2 regions of the Priestia sp. JV24 genome follow, and region 1 is predicted to be linked to the other one. Evidence: riboswitches for the same ligand, from Rfam matches in the RefSeq annotation. Region 1 holds a riboswitch; the other holds the start of a gene.
The links. Region 1 has a riboswitch for preQ1 ahead of queC (7-cyano-7-deazaguanine synthase QueC). Riboswitches for the same ligand answer to the same signal wherever they lie in the genome.
Positions count from the first base shown of each region.

Region 2: another riboswitch for preQ1. It lies ahead of OK414_RS02370 (QueT transporter family protein); the one in region 1 lies ahead of queC (7-cyano-7-deazaguanine synthase QueC).

Region 1 is NZ_JAPCIN010000012.1:106,416-114,393, forward strand. It holds gene OK414_RS06210 (ATP-dependent Clp protease ATP-binding subunit) at 1-410, opposite strand, end outside; gene nhaC (Na+/H+ antiporter NhaC) at 830-2,212, shown strand; gene OK414_RS06220 (alpha/beta hydrolase family protein) at 2,503-3,384, shown strand; gene OK414_RS06225 (DUF6254 family protein) at 3,472-3,639, shown strand; gene OK414_RS06230 (3-ketoacyl-ACP reductase) at 3,663-4,382, opposite strand; gene OK414_RS06235 (hypothetical protein) at 4,590-4,934, shown strand; PreQ1 riboswitch class I at 5,244-5,287, shown strand; gene queC (7-cyano-7-deazaguanine synthase QueC) at 5,518-6,183, shown strand; gene queD (6-carboxytetrahydropterin synthase QueD) at 6,183-6,623, shown strand; gene queE (7-carboxy-7-deazaguanine synthase QueE) at 6,616-7,347, shown strand; gene queF (preQ(1) synthase) at 7,446-7,943, shown strand.
Region 2 is NZ_JAPCIN010000009.1:26,073-29,560, reverse strand. It holds gene OK414_RS02380 (hypothetical protein) at 1-97, opposite strand, end outside; gene OK414_RS02375 (hypothetical protein) at 162-611, opposite strand; gene OK414_RS02370 (QueT transporter family protein) at 1,048-1,536, opposite strand; PreQ1 riboswitch class I at 1,546-1,590, opposite strand; gene OK414_RS02365 (Lrp/AsnC family transcriptional regulator) at 1,787-2,197, shown strand; gene OK414_RS02360 (YitT family protein) at 2,582-3,448, shown strand.

The DNA of each region.
Region 1 (7,978 bases):
TCAACAACAGCTGTTTTACCAACACCGGGTTCTCCGATTAGTACCGGGTTGTTTTTGTTTCTTCTATTTAAAATTTCAATGACACGCTCTACTTCTTCTTCTCGGCCAATAACAGGGTCAATTAATCCCGTTTTCGCAATTTGAGTTAAGTTTCGACCGAACTGGTCTAAAAAGCCTCCGCCGCCATTTCCTTGCTGTGGCTGTTCCGGTGCAGCTTGTTCGTGCGCCATTTGATTGAATAAATCATCGATGTTCATAAAGCCGCCACCTCCAAAACCTGATGGGATTTTATGTTCTTTCATTAGTGCTTGATAACATGTATGACATAAACGATATTGAGATTTTTGGTTATTTGTTTGTACATTTAATTGAATAGATGCTTCACGTTTATTACAGTTTTGACAAATCATTTAATTAGCCTCCCTAAATGATTTTAATCGAAGATCAGCAGGTGTTTGACCTTTCTTGACCTTTCGTAATTTCATTATACTTTGACCTTTTTTGACTTTCAAGTCTTTTGCTTAAAAAATTTTTGAAGGAAGTTCCTCGCTTATGTACAAAAGGTAGTACATTAAAAAAAGATGTGTTTTATGTGTACCCGTTCTATACATGTAAAAACATAAGAGGCATTTTGTACAATGATCTGCTGGGAGAGGGAATTAATATTAATAAGAAGAAAAGTGGAAAAATGAGTGCAGAGCTTACCGTTGGATAAAATAAGTTATTGACAGCAAGAAGGATAAAAATTATACTCAAGAAGGTTTGCACTTAACTGCGTAAAAGCATAAAAGCGTTTAAGTGGAAAAGAAAGATAGAAAGGGAATACCTCATGAAAAAAGAAATTTCATTTATACAATCAATAGCGGTGATTTTGGTGCTATTAGCTATTATTTTTGTTTCATTATTTACGTTAAAGCTGCCGCCTCATATTCCGCTGATATTTGGTGTAGCATTTATTAGTGTGATTGGCTTTTTGTTGAAATATAAGTGGACAGAAATGGAGAAAGGGATTTTAGACGGTGTCAGACTGGGCATTAAGCCTATCCTTATTTTAATGCTGATCGGGATGCTTATTGCGATTTGGATGGTAGGAGGAACGATACCGACGATTTTATCCTACGGCTTCCACTGGATTTCACCCCAGTACTTTTTAATTAGTGCTTTAGTTATTACCGTATTAGTTTCAACATTCACGGGAAGTTCATTAACAACCGTCAGTACGGTAGGGGTCGCTTTATTTGGCGTAGGAACTGCTATTGGTGTACATCCAGGGCTAGCAGCGGGGATGATTGTTTCAGGAGCTGTGTTTGGAGATAAGATGTCTCCATTGTCTGATACAACAAATTTTGCTTCTGGTATCGTTGAAGTTCCGCTTCCTAAACATATTCAGCACATTACGTGGACGACGGTTCCAAGTATTGTTATTACAGCAATCATTGCACTTGTAATCGGAATCAACGGAAATCAGGAAAGCGTCAATTACGGGGAAATTCAAGGAATTCAAGACGCATTAAAACATACGTTTAATTTACATGTGTTAACGTTGCTTTCTCCACTTTTAGTTCTTATTTTTTCGATGAGAAGAGTCGATGTACTGCCAACGTTAGTTTTAGGTATTGTAACGGCCATCATTACAGGAATGATCACACAGCATGAATTTACGCTGAGTCAATTGCTAGGCGTTCTTCAAAGCGGGCCTGCAGTAGAGTCAGGAAATGAAGTAGTGGATGCGATTGTGAATAAAGGCGGAATGCAGTCCATGATGTTTTCAATTTCCCTTATCATGATTGCCTTGTCGCTAGGTGGCTTGATGAGAGCCGTTGGAATTATTGATGCTTTGTTAGAAGGATTAGCAAAACAAATTCGCCGCAGCGGAGACGTTATTTTTGCTACGCTTCTATCTTCAATTGGAGTGAACGTTATTACAGGCGAACAGTATTTATCGATTCTCTTGCCTGGACAGACGTTTAAGCCGCTGTATGAAAAGTGGAATTTAGATCCAAAAAACTTATCACGAACGCTTGAAGACGGTGGAACGGTTATTAATGCTATTATTCCATGGGGGGTCAGCGGTGCTTTTATTTCAACTGCATTAAATATTCCTGCAGCTGACTATATTCCATTTACATTCTTTAGCATTTTATGTCCTATTTTTTCAATTATTTTAGCATATACAGGCATTGGCATTGCCAAGAAAAAAGCTCAGTCTTAACTGGGCTTTTTTTTTGGAAAAAGGACAGGTGAAAAACGACAAAAAAGTATCATTCCACTTTTCAAATCTATAATTTAATAATACAATTTACTATACGTCTTTCTTGTTAATGTATTTGGATGAATTCTTATTTCTTTATTGATGAAGAAATTTGAGTTTTGCGGTATGATAAATAAGCTGTATTGGCGATGGGATGAATGCCCTTTTTAGCAAACATTTAAGAAGGGTAAAGCCAAATGAAAACACTCATTATAAAAGAGAAAAGATATTTATTGAGGAGAGGGTTTCTGTTGAAAAAATGGGGCATCATTGCATTAATCACTGTAGCTGTGCTCGGTGTGACAGCGGTTTTCAACCGAGCTGAAAGTGATGATGTAAATAAAGAAAAATTGAATTTATTATCGCCTTATTCAAATAAAGTAGATGTATATAGCATTACGTATCCTAGTGATAATTTAAAGATAAAAGGGTTTTTAGTACAGCCTAAAGACATTGCAGACAAACATTATCCGCTTTTAGTATATAATCGCGGAGGAAATCGCGAACATGGCATGATTCGCGCAAAAACACTGCAGTACTTATCATATTGGGCAAGTAAAGGCTACGTCGTGGTTGCGACTCAATACAGGGGAAATGGCGGAAGTGAAGGTACAGAGACGTACGGGGGTAAAGATATTGACGACGTATTAAATCTTATTAAGTGGGGAGAACAGCTTCCTTATGTAAATCACCAGCAAAAGGTAGCGCTAGGATATTCACGCGGCGGCATGATGACGTATTTAACGATGAAAAACGGCGTTAAATTTGATGCAGTTGTCGTACAATCAGGTATTACAGACATGTTTCAATTCTATGATCAAAGAGGGCCTGAAATGAAACAAGTGCTGCGGACGATTGTAGGAGATCCGGCGCAGTATCCAGAGAGGTATAAAAGTCGTTCTGTTGTCTATTGGAGCGATAAAGTAAATTCACCTCTTTTGATTTTACAGGGTGATCATGATCGTAAAGTTCACCACACGCAGGCTGAAAAGCTTGTGAAACAATTAGATGAGCAGGGAAAAGAATATAAATATGTACTGTACAAAAACGGAGACCATCCGCTAACTGCTTATTATGATCAATATAACGCGGAAATTGATAAATGGTTTAAAATACATTTAGCTAAGCAGTAAAGAAATTGGAAGTAGTTTTGATGAATGGAAAAGAGCAGCTTGTTTTATCCTACTACATGTAAGCATATAAAAAGGGGATGAAGCAAAATGACTCAGTCTAAAAGTCAAAAAGAGCGTCAGTGGAATGTGCGAAAACAATCACAAAACCCATCGCATGGAAAAGTGAAATCTTTTGAAGAACTATCAGAAGAAATCACGCCTAAACGTAAATCAGGTAACCACCACATAAAGGAAGACACAAAAAAGGAGAGCTGAAGCTCTCCTTTTTCTATGTTTGTTTATGGATTTGTGGACCACATGCCCGCAGATTTGATAAAAATACGCGGATGCAATTTTAATTGTGCGACCATAATTTCTGCTAGGTCTTCAGGCTGCATCACTTTATCAGGATTGCCATCCGTTAAGTTTTCTTTATACGCTAATTCCGTTGCTACTGTACTTGGTGTTAGAGCTGTTACACGAATATTGTGTTTGCGCACTTCTAACGCTAGAGATTCAGTTAAGCCGAGCACGCCAAATTTTGAAGCGCTGTAAGCACTTGTAACGGGAGCACCTTTTTGACCAGCAGTGGATGAAATATTGATAATGTCTCCACCATTTTTTTCGATTAATTGAGGTAGAACGGCGCGCGTTACGTAGTAAACGCCCATTAAATTCACATCAATGATTTGTTTCCACTCAGCTGGGTCTAGCTCTAAAAAGCTTCCGAATTTACCGATTCCTGCATTGTTGATTAAGATATCTGTTGCCCCTAATTTTGTATGTAGATGCTCAACTGCTGCATTTACTTCTTCCATAGAAGAAACATCTGCTGTTGCATAAGCAACTTGTACATCAAATGCTTCTAGTTCAGAAGCAACAGCCTTTAAATCTGCCTCTGTACGAGCAATTAAACCGATATTTACGCCTTCTTTTGCTAATTCAATCGCAGTTGAACGACCGATGCCTTTTCCTGCTCCTGTAATAAGAGCTACTTTGCCTTTAAGTGATTGTGCCATGTATAGACTCCTTTCAATGTTCCGCATAAACATTCTTCATAATAACAAAGAATTATCCATTACTATCCTATAGAAATGCACAAATGATGTCAAAAATAAAGATTATTAAAATGGCTTCAAGTATAAATTTCCTTTTCATACAAAAACTATAGAGACTAAAAAGAAGAAATTCCGTTTCTTTTCGTTCAATGTAGTGGAGGATGAACAATGCGTATAAAAAAACTATCTGAGTTAACGAATAAATCCAAAAAGCGGAAAGAAAAAGCTGATGAATCGAAGGACACTAAGGACACTAAGGATACTAGTGCTTCTTCTACACAGGAAGAGCAGAAATTATCTGAGAGGGTGGGAGATAATTTATCCCGCATGAAAAAAGCACTGGGACAGAGCACGGATTTAGTTGTACGAGAGTTTCGAATTTCGATTGAAGAAAAATTCACTTTAGGTGTTGCTTACATCGACGGATTAGTAAATAAAGACGAAGTTGAACACTATTTTGGATGTTATCTATTTTTTTTAAAGTTGTCATTGTGTTCTATGCCATTTAGTTAAGTATCGTCCAATTGTGTAATTTACGGGTGCGCAATTTTTTAAGCTTTCCTTTAGGTCTAATTATTACAGGCGTGGCGTATTACATTATTCCCAACACAGCGTACTTCAATTATTTTGAAAAATATTACTGGCCGTTTTATTTATTTGTACTAAGCGTCTGTTTTCCGGCGTTATTTATTGCTCTTTCTTATATAAAGAAAAATAAGGCAGCTAAAGGCGATAGAAGCCAACAAACATAGCATTATTTATACGCATGTGGTATAATACGATGACAATTCAAGAAGAAACGCCGTGCACGTTTGTATATGTACGGGAGAGGTTCGAAAACTCCCTCTATAAAAAACTAAGATCATCGTTGATGACAAAAGACACGGTTTTAGCGTGTCTTCTTTCACGTGCTTTTCTATCAACGCGTCTTTTTGATGTGTATGCTGGCGAGGACGTGTATCTTAGTTGCTTTTTAGGGAGATTGCTGGAAAAGAGCAGTCTCTTTTTTGTGTTATAAAATTAGTCACAAAGGGAACGAACGGTTCAATAAAGTTTCTTCTTCTTTTGATTTCAATCAAAAAGGAGACGAACAATAATGATAAAAAATGAAAAAGCTATTGTTGTATTTAGCGGAGGTCAAGATAGTACAACATGTCTATTTTGGGCTTTGAAAAACTTTAAAGAAGTAGAAACGGTTACTTTTCAATATGGTCAGCGTCATAGTCAAGAGATAGAGGTAGCAAAAGCTATTGCAGCTGATTTAGGTGTGAAGCACACCGTACTAGATATGTCACTTTTAAATCAATTAGCACCAAATGCCTTAACGCGAGATGATATTGAGATCGAGCAAAAAGAAGGAGAGTTGCCTACCACATTTGTGGATGGCCGCAATCTGTTATTTTTATCATTTGCAGCCGTACTGGCTAAAAACAGCGGAGGCCGTCATATCGTAACAGGCGTTTGTGAAACTGATTTTTCGGGATATCCAGACTGTCGAGATGTATTTGTAAAATCGTTAAACGTCACGCTTAATTTATCAATGGACTTTGAATTTGTGATTCATACGCCTCTTATGTGGATTGATAAAGCAGAAACGTGGGCGTTAGCGGATGAGCTAGGGGCGCTTGAGTATGTGCGTGAAAAAACATTAACATGCTACAACGGTATTGTTGCTGATGGATGCGGCGAATGTCCCGCATGTCAATTGCGAAAACGCGGGTTAGATCAATACATGCAAACAAAAGAAGGGGGAGAGGAATAATGCTGCAACAAATGTATCCTCAAGTATTTCATGACTATCAATACGAACTGAACAAAGATATGCAGTTTGCTGCGGCACATTTTGTTCCTCACACAGAAGCAGGAAAATGCCGTCAAGTCCATGGACATACGTATTTCGTAAATCTAACTGTTGCCGGAGATACATTAGACGAAGCGGGCTTTTTAGTAAACTTTGCGCTATTGAAAAAAATTGTTTCTGGTCAATTTGATCATACATTATTGAACGATCATTCTATCTTTAACGAAGAAAATCCAAATGATTTTCCTACAACTGAAGTTGTTGCTCGTAAAATTTATGAGTTGGTTCAAGAATATCTAGACACACTACCAAATAAGCCTTCTTGCGTACAAGTATTCGTGCGGGAAACGCCGACAAGTTACGTAGTTTACCGCCCAAAGAAGGTGAAAAAACGTGGCTAATACAATTCCAGTACTTGAAATATTCGGACCAACGATTCAAGGGGAAGGAATGGTTGTAGGACGTAAGACGATGTTTGTTCGTACCGCGGGCTGTGATTATTCCTGCAGCTGGTGTGATTCAGCTTTTACGTGGGATGGATCTGCTAAAAACGATATTCGTCAGCTAACAGCAGAACAAATTTGGACGGAGCTAAAAGAAATTGGAGGAGAGTGCTTTGATCACGTCACCATTTCTGGAGGAAACCCTGCGCTTATCAAGGCAATTGGTTCACTTGTAGAGCTTTTGCACAGTCATGGGGTAAAAGCAGCTCTTGAAACACAGGGAAGCCGTTATCAGGATTGGTTCCTAAAGATCGATGATTTAACGATTTCTCCTAAGCCTCCAAGTTCATTAATGAAAACAAATTTCGCCGTATTAGACGATATTATAGAAACATTAATAAAGGAAAAACGCATGGCGCACATAAGCATAAAAGTCGTTGTATTTAATGATGAGGACTTTGAGTATGCAGCGTCTGTTCATGAACGTTATCCTGAGGTTCCATTTTTTGTTCAAGTAGGAAACGAGGACTTAACGACAATCGATAATGCGTCGTTAACACAAGAATTGCTTAAAAAGTATGAATGGTTAATCGATAAGGCAGTGGCAGCTAAAAACATGAACGATGTAAGAGTTCTGCCGCAGGTTCACGCCCTTGTTTGGGGAAATAAACGAGGCGTGTAAGCGCATAGCAAAAAATTTACAAAGAAAAATAAAAACAGATATATACAAAATAAAAAAACGCTGTTAGAATGACAATCGTAGAAAGAGAGGAAATACAAATGAGCGGTCGAAAAGATGAAGAATTAGAAGGTGTATCACTCCTTGGAAATCAAGGAACAAACTATTTGTTTGAATATGCACCAGAGATTCTAGAAGCATTTGATAACAAACACCCAAATCGTGATTATTTTGTGAAATTCAACTGTCCGGAATTTACGAGCTTATGTCCAAAAACAGGTCAGCCGGATTTCGCAACCATTTATATTAGTTACATTCCAGATGAGAAAATGGTAGAAAGCAAGTCGTTAAAGCTTTATTTGTTCAGCTTCCGTAACCATGGAGATTTCCATGAAGACTGTATGAACATTATTATGAATGACTTAATTAAACTGATGAATCCAAGATATATTGAAGTATGGGGAAAATTCACACCACGCGGCGGGATTTCAATTGATCCATATACAAACTATGGCCGTCCCGGTACAAAGTATGAAGAAATGGCTAATTATCGCCTGATGAATCATGATTTATACCCAGAAACAATTGATAATCGTTAATTCGAACAAACAGGTTGTGTATGCAACCTGTTTTC
Region 2 (3,488 bases), on a different contig from region 1:
CAGTTTTACTCAGTTTAAAGTACTCTACTATACTAAAAACAGCGGGTGTTCCCCATAAAATAAAGAAGCTAATCAATCTATCCGTGTCTACACTCACTGTTCATTCACCGCCTTTATCAATCCCTTACGCTCAGTTCCACCATTTAACAAATAGTTATATATTATTCTTGCTTCAAGGATCCTCCAAAAGAAAATTGATGGTAATCATCAAGCTTATTCCAATACCCTATGCACTTTACGTCAGGCTCATCAATACCTAACGCTTCTTTATTAGTTCCTTTGTAAGGAAGAAATGCCGTTAACTTCACCTTTTGTTTTGGCTTGATATTTAATTTATTTCCTTCTGCTAACACCTTAAATTTATTATCAGAATAACCGTTTTTCATTTTTAAAGGATAGGATAAAAATACATTATTTTGTTTGATGGTCAAATCGCTCTTGTTTACTAATTCCATTTCATATGAAATTCCTTGCTTCATTTTTTGTTCTTTGATTACGTTAATACTTATCTTTTCTAGTTCTCTTAAAGGAACGTTGTCTTCTTCTTTTGAACACCCGGCAAATAAGATGGCTAAAGCTAATAAAACAAGAATTCCTAACTTTCTATTCAAAAAAGAATCCTCTCTCTAGTAACAAAGGTTATTTTACAATTATAACCAAAAAGTTATTTAATGGTAAAATATAATTAAAAAAGCAAACCGTCATCGGTCTGCTTTTTTAATTGCTACGCATAGGTAATGTGTTGTTGTGCGAAAAAATTTTCGATAAGGAGTTTGCCAACTATATGTATATCGTAACAAAAGAAAAAAGAATGCGCTGTGAGATTTGTCACTCCTTCTTTCAAAATAATCTAACCGAATACTTCCTATTGCCTTACGCAAAAAGAGCAGATCGCAAACGCGACCTGCTCTTTTCACATGCTAGATATGGGTAATTTGTCCATGCGTGAAAAGCTCTTCAATAATAAGGGGTTTATTTATCACTACACTTATAGAATAACAAAGAAAAAAAGATGGGGCTGTGAGATTTATCACAGCCCCATCTTTTTTATCCAACTAGCTTATTAAATTGTACGCGTTTATTAATTGCAGCCATAATTGGTGCTCCAACAAGCATGACAATGAACTCACCAACAGCCGTTGTTAACCATGTAAAGAAAAATGGTAAATCAAATGCTAAGTGCAGTTCAAACGCAATAATAAACATCGTGAACGTAAATACAAGTGTATTAACAAGCATACGAGCCCACATATTTTTAATGTAGCGCATAGAAAAAATGGTAATGAGTAATGATAGCACGGATTGTCCTACCCCAAACACCAGATCATAAGCGACCATTGGTGAAAAAAACAAATTCGTCAGAAATACTCCTAGCACAATGCCATACACGTACTTTTTATTAAACACAATTAAGTGATTGAACATTTCCGATATACGAAATTGGATATTGGTGAAGCCAAACGGCTGGATTAACATACTGACAGCAATATACATAGCAGCTAAAAGACCGTTAACGCAAAGTGTTCTTATATTCATCTTACTATTCTCTCCTTAGTTTTTTAACGTGGGATGGTTACGAACCACGTAAACACTCAAAGAATCATACAGCAAGCTTAAGCTTTCGTCAATCTAGCTGTTTACAAACTACTGCGGGTTTCTATATCTTACATATTGACGGCTCTTTTTTCTTACTTTTCTTTAGTATAAAATAGAAGACGTATCAGTATACATAGGTGACATCAAGTAGTTAACCCTTTTGATTTGAAATACGAAAGGATTTGTAGCGATGTTAGATAATACAGATAAACGCATACTAGAAGAGCTATCAAAAAATGGACGTATAAAGATGAAAGAATTAGGAGAAAAAGTGCATTTAACCGGACAAGCCGCTTCTGCTAGAGTATTAAAGTTAGAAGATGAAGGCATGATCAAAGGCTATACAATTAACATTGATGAACGAAAACTCGGCTACATCATCCATGCATTTTTAAATATCTATACGCAGAGCATTCATCACCACCCCTACCTTACATTTTTAGAAAGTCAGCAGGAGCACGTTATCAACAACTTTAAAATCAGCGGCGATGGCTGCTACTTATTAGAATGCAAATTTCATTCAAATGAAGAACTAAATGATTTTTTGACAGAGCTAAATCAGCATGTGAATTACAAACTTTCAATCGTCATTAACAAATAAATTTTTTTGAAAAATTAAGGTATATTAATTTATGAAAATGGTAATCCTAATAACGTATTCCCCCTATTCCAATAAATTTGAAAATCCTTTGCACCATCGCAAAGGATTCTTTTTTTTTATGTAGGAAACCGCCTTCTATTTTTTGAAAAGTTGAACATCTCTCACAGCGTTGACATAGCGGTCAGAGGTTTATATAATCGGTGACATCGAAGCATAGAAAAGCCGGATTAAGACCTATACACGTATCGTAATTCTTCGTCTTAGAAGTTGATCAGTTTTATAACTAGACAATTTCTAAGACGTTTTTTATTTTATCATTTATGAAACACTAGTAAAAACAAGATTCCACATGAAAATATCCTAATAATCAAGGAGGTTTGCATATTGAAAACAATCTATAAAGACATTATCTTAATTATTGTTGGCGCACTTTTAGTTGCTGCATCCATTGATTTTTTCGTCATTCCAAATAAATTAGGTGACGGAAGTACGGTTGGTATTGCCCTTGTTTTATATTATTTATTTCATATCCCTACAAGTATCAGCACATTTCTTGTAAACCTTATATTTATTGCCTTAGCCTATAAATTTCTAACCAAAAAAACGATTCTTTATACGATTCTAGGAGCCGTCATGACATCCGTTTTCCTCGGTCTAGTCAGCTATATTCCTTTTCACGTTCATGACATGATTTTAGGAATTGTATTCGGCGCCTTACTAATGGGAACAGGACTGGCTCTCATTTTTATAGCGGATGGATCGACTGGTGGAACAACTCTTTTGGCTTATTTATTAAACTACACAAAAGGCTATAATATCTCTAAAAGCATGTTCTACATGGACAGTGTAATTATTTTAGCATCGGTTTTCGCTATTGGCGTCAATAACATGCTCTATACTTTTATATTCGTCTATCTTTGTGCCAAAATCGTAGATGTCGTTATCGAAGGTTTCCACAACAAAAAAGCAATGACGATTATGTCCGATCAATACAAAGACATAGCGCAAGTCATCACCAGTGAATTTGGAAATGCAGCCACCATCTTTTACGGATACGGCTACTACGCCAACAAAGATAAACGTATTATTTACGTTGTTATTAAAAAGAACGAGCTATTAAAAATTAAAAAGAAAATCCAGCAAATTGACCCGAATTCTTTTATTGTCATCCACGAAGTAAAAGAAGTTGTCGGCGGGAAATTTGGATTTATCGGCAATTCGCCTCATGAAACAAAAGCCGCTGCTAAATAAAAAATCCACCTCTTGGTGGATTTTTTTATGAAAAAACCGT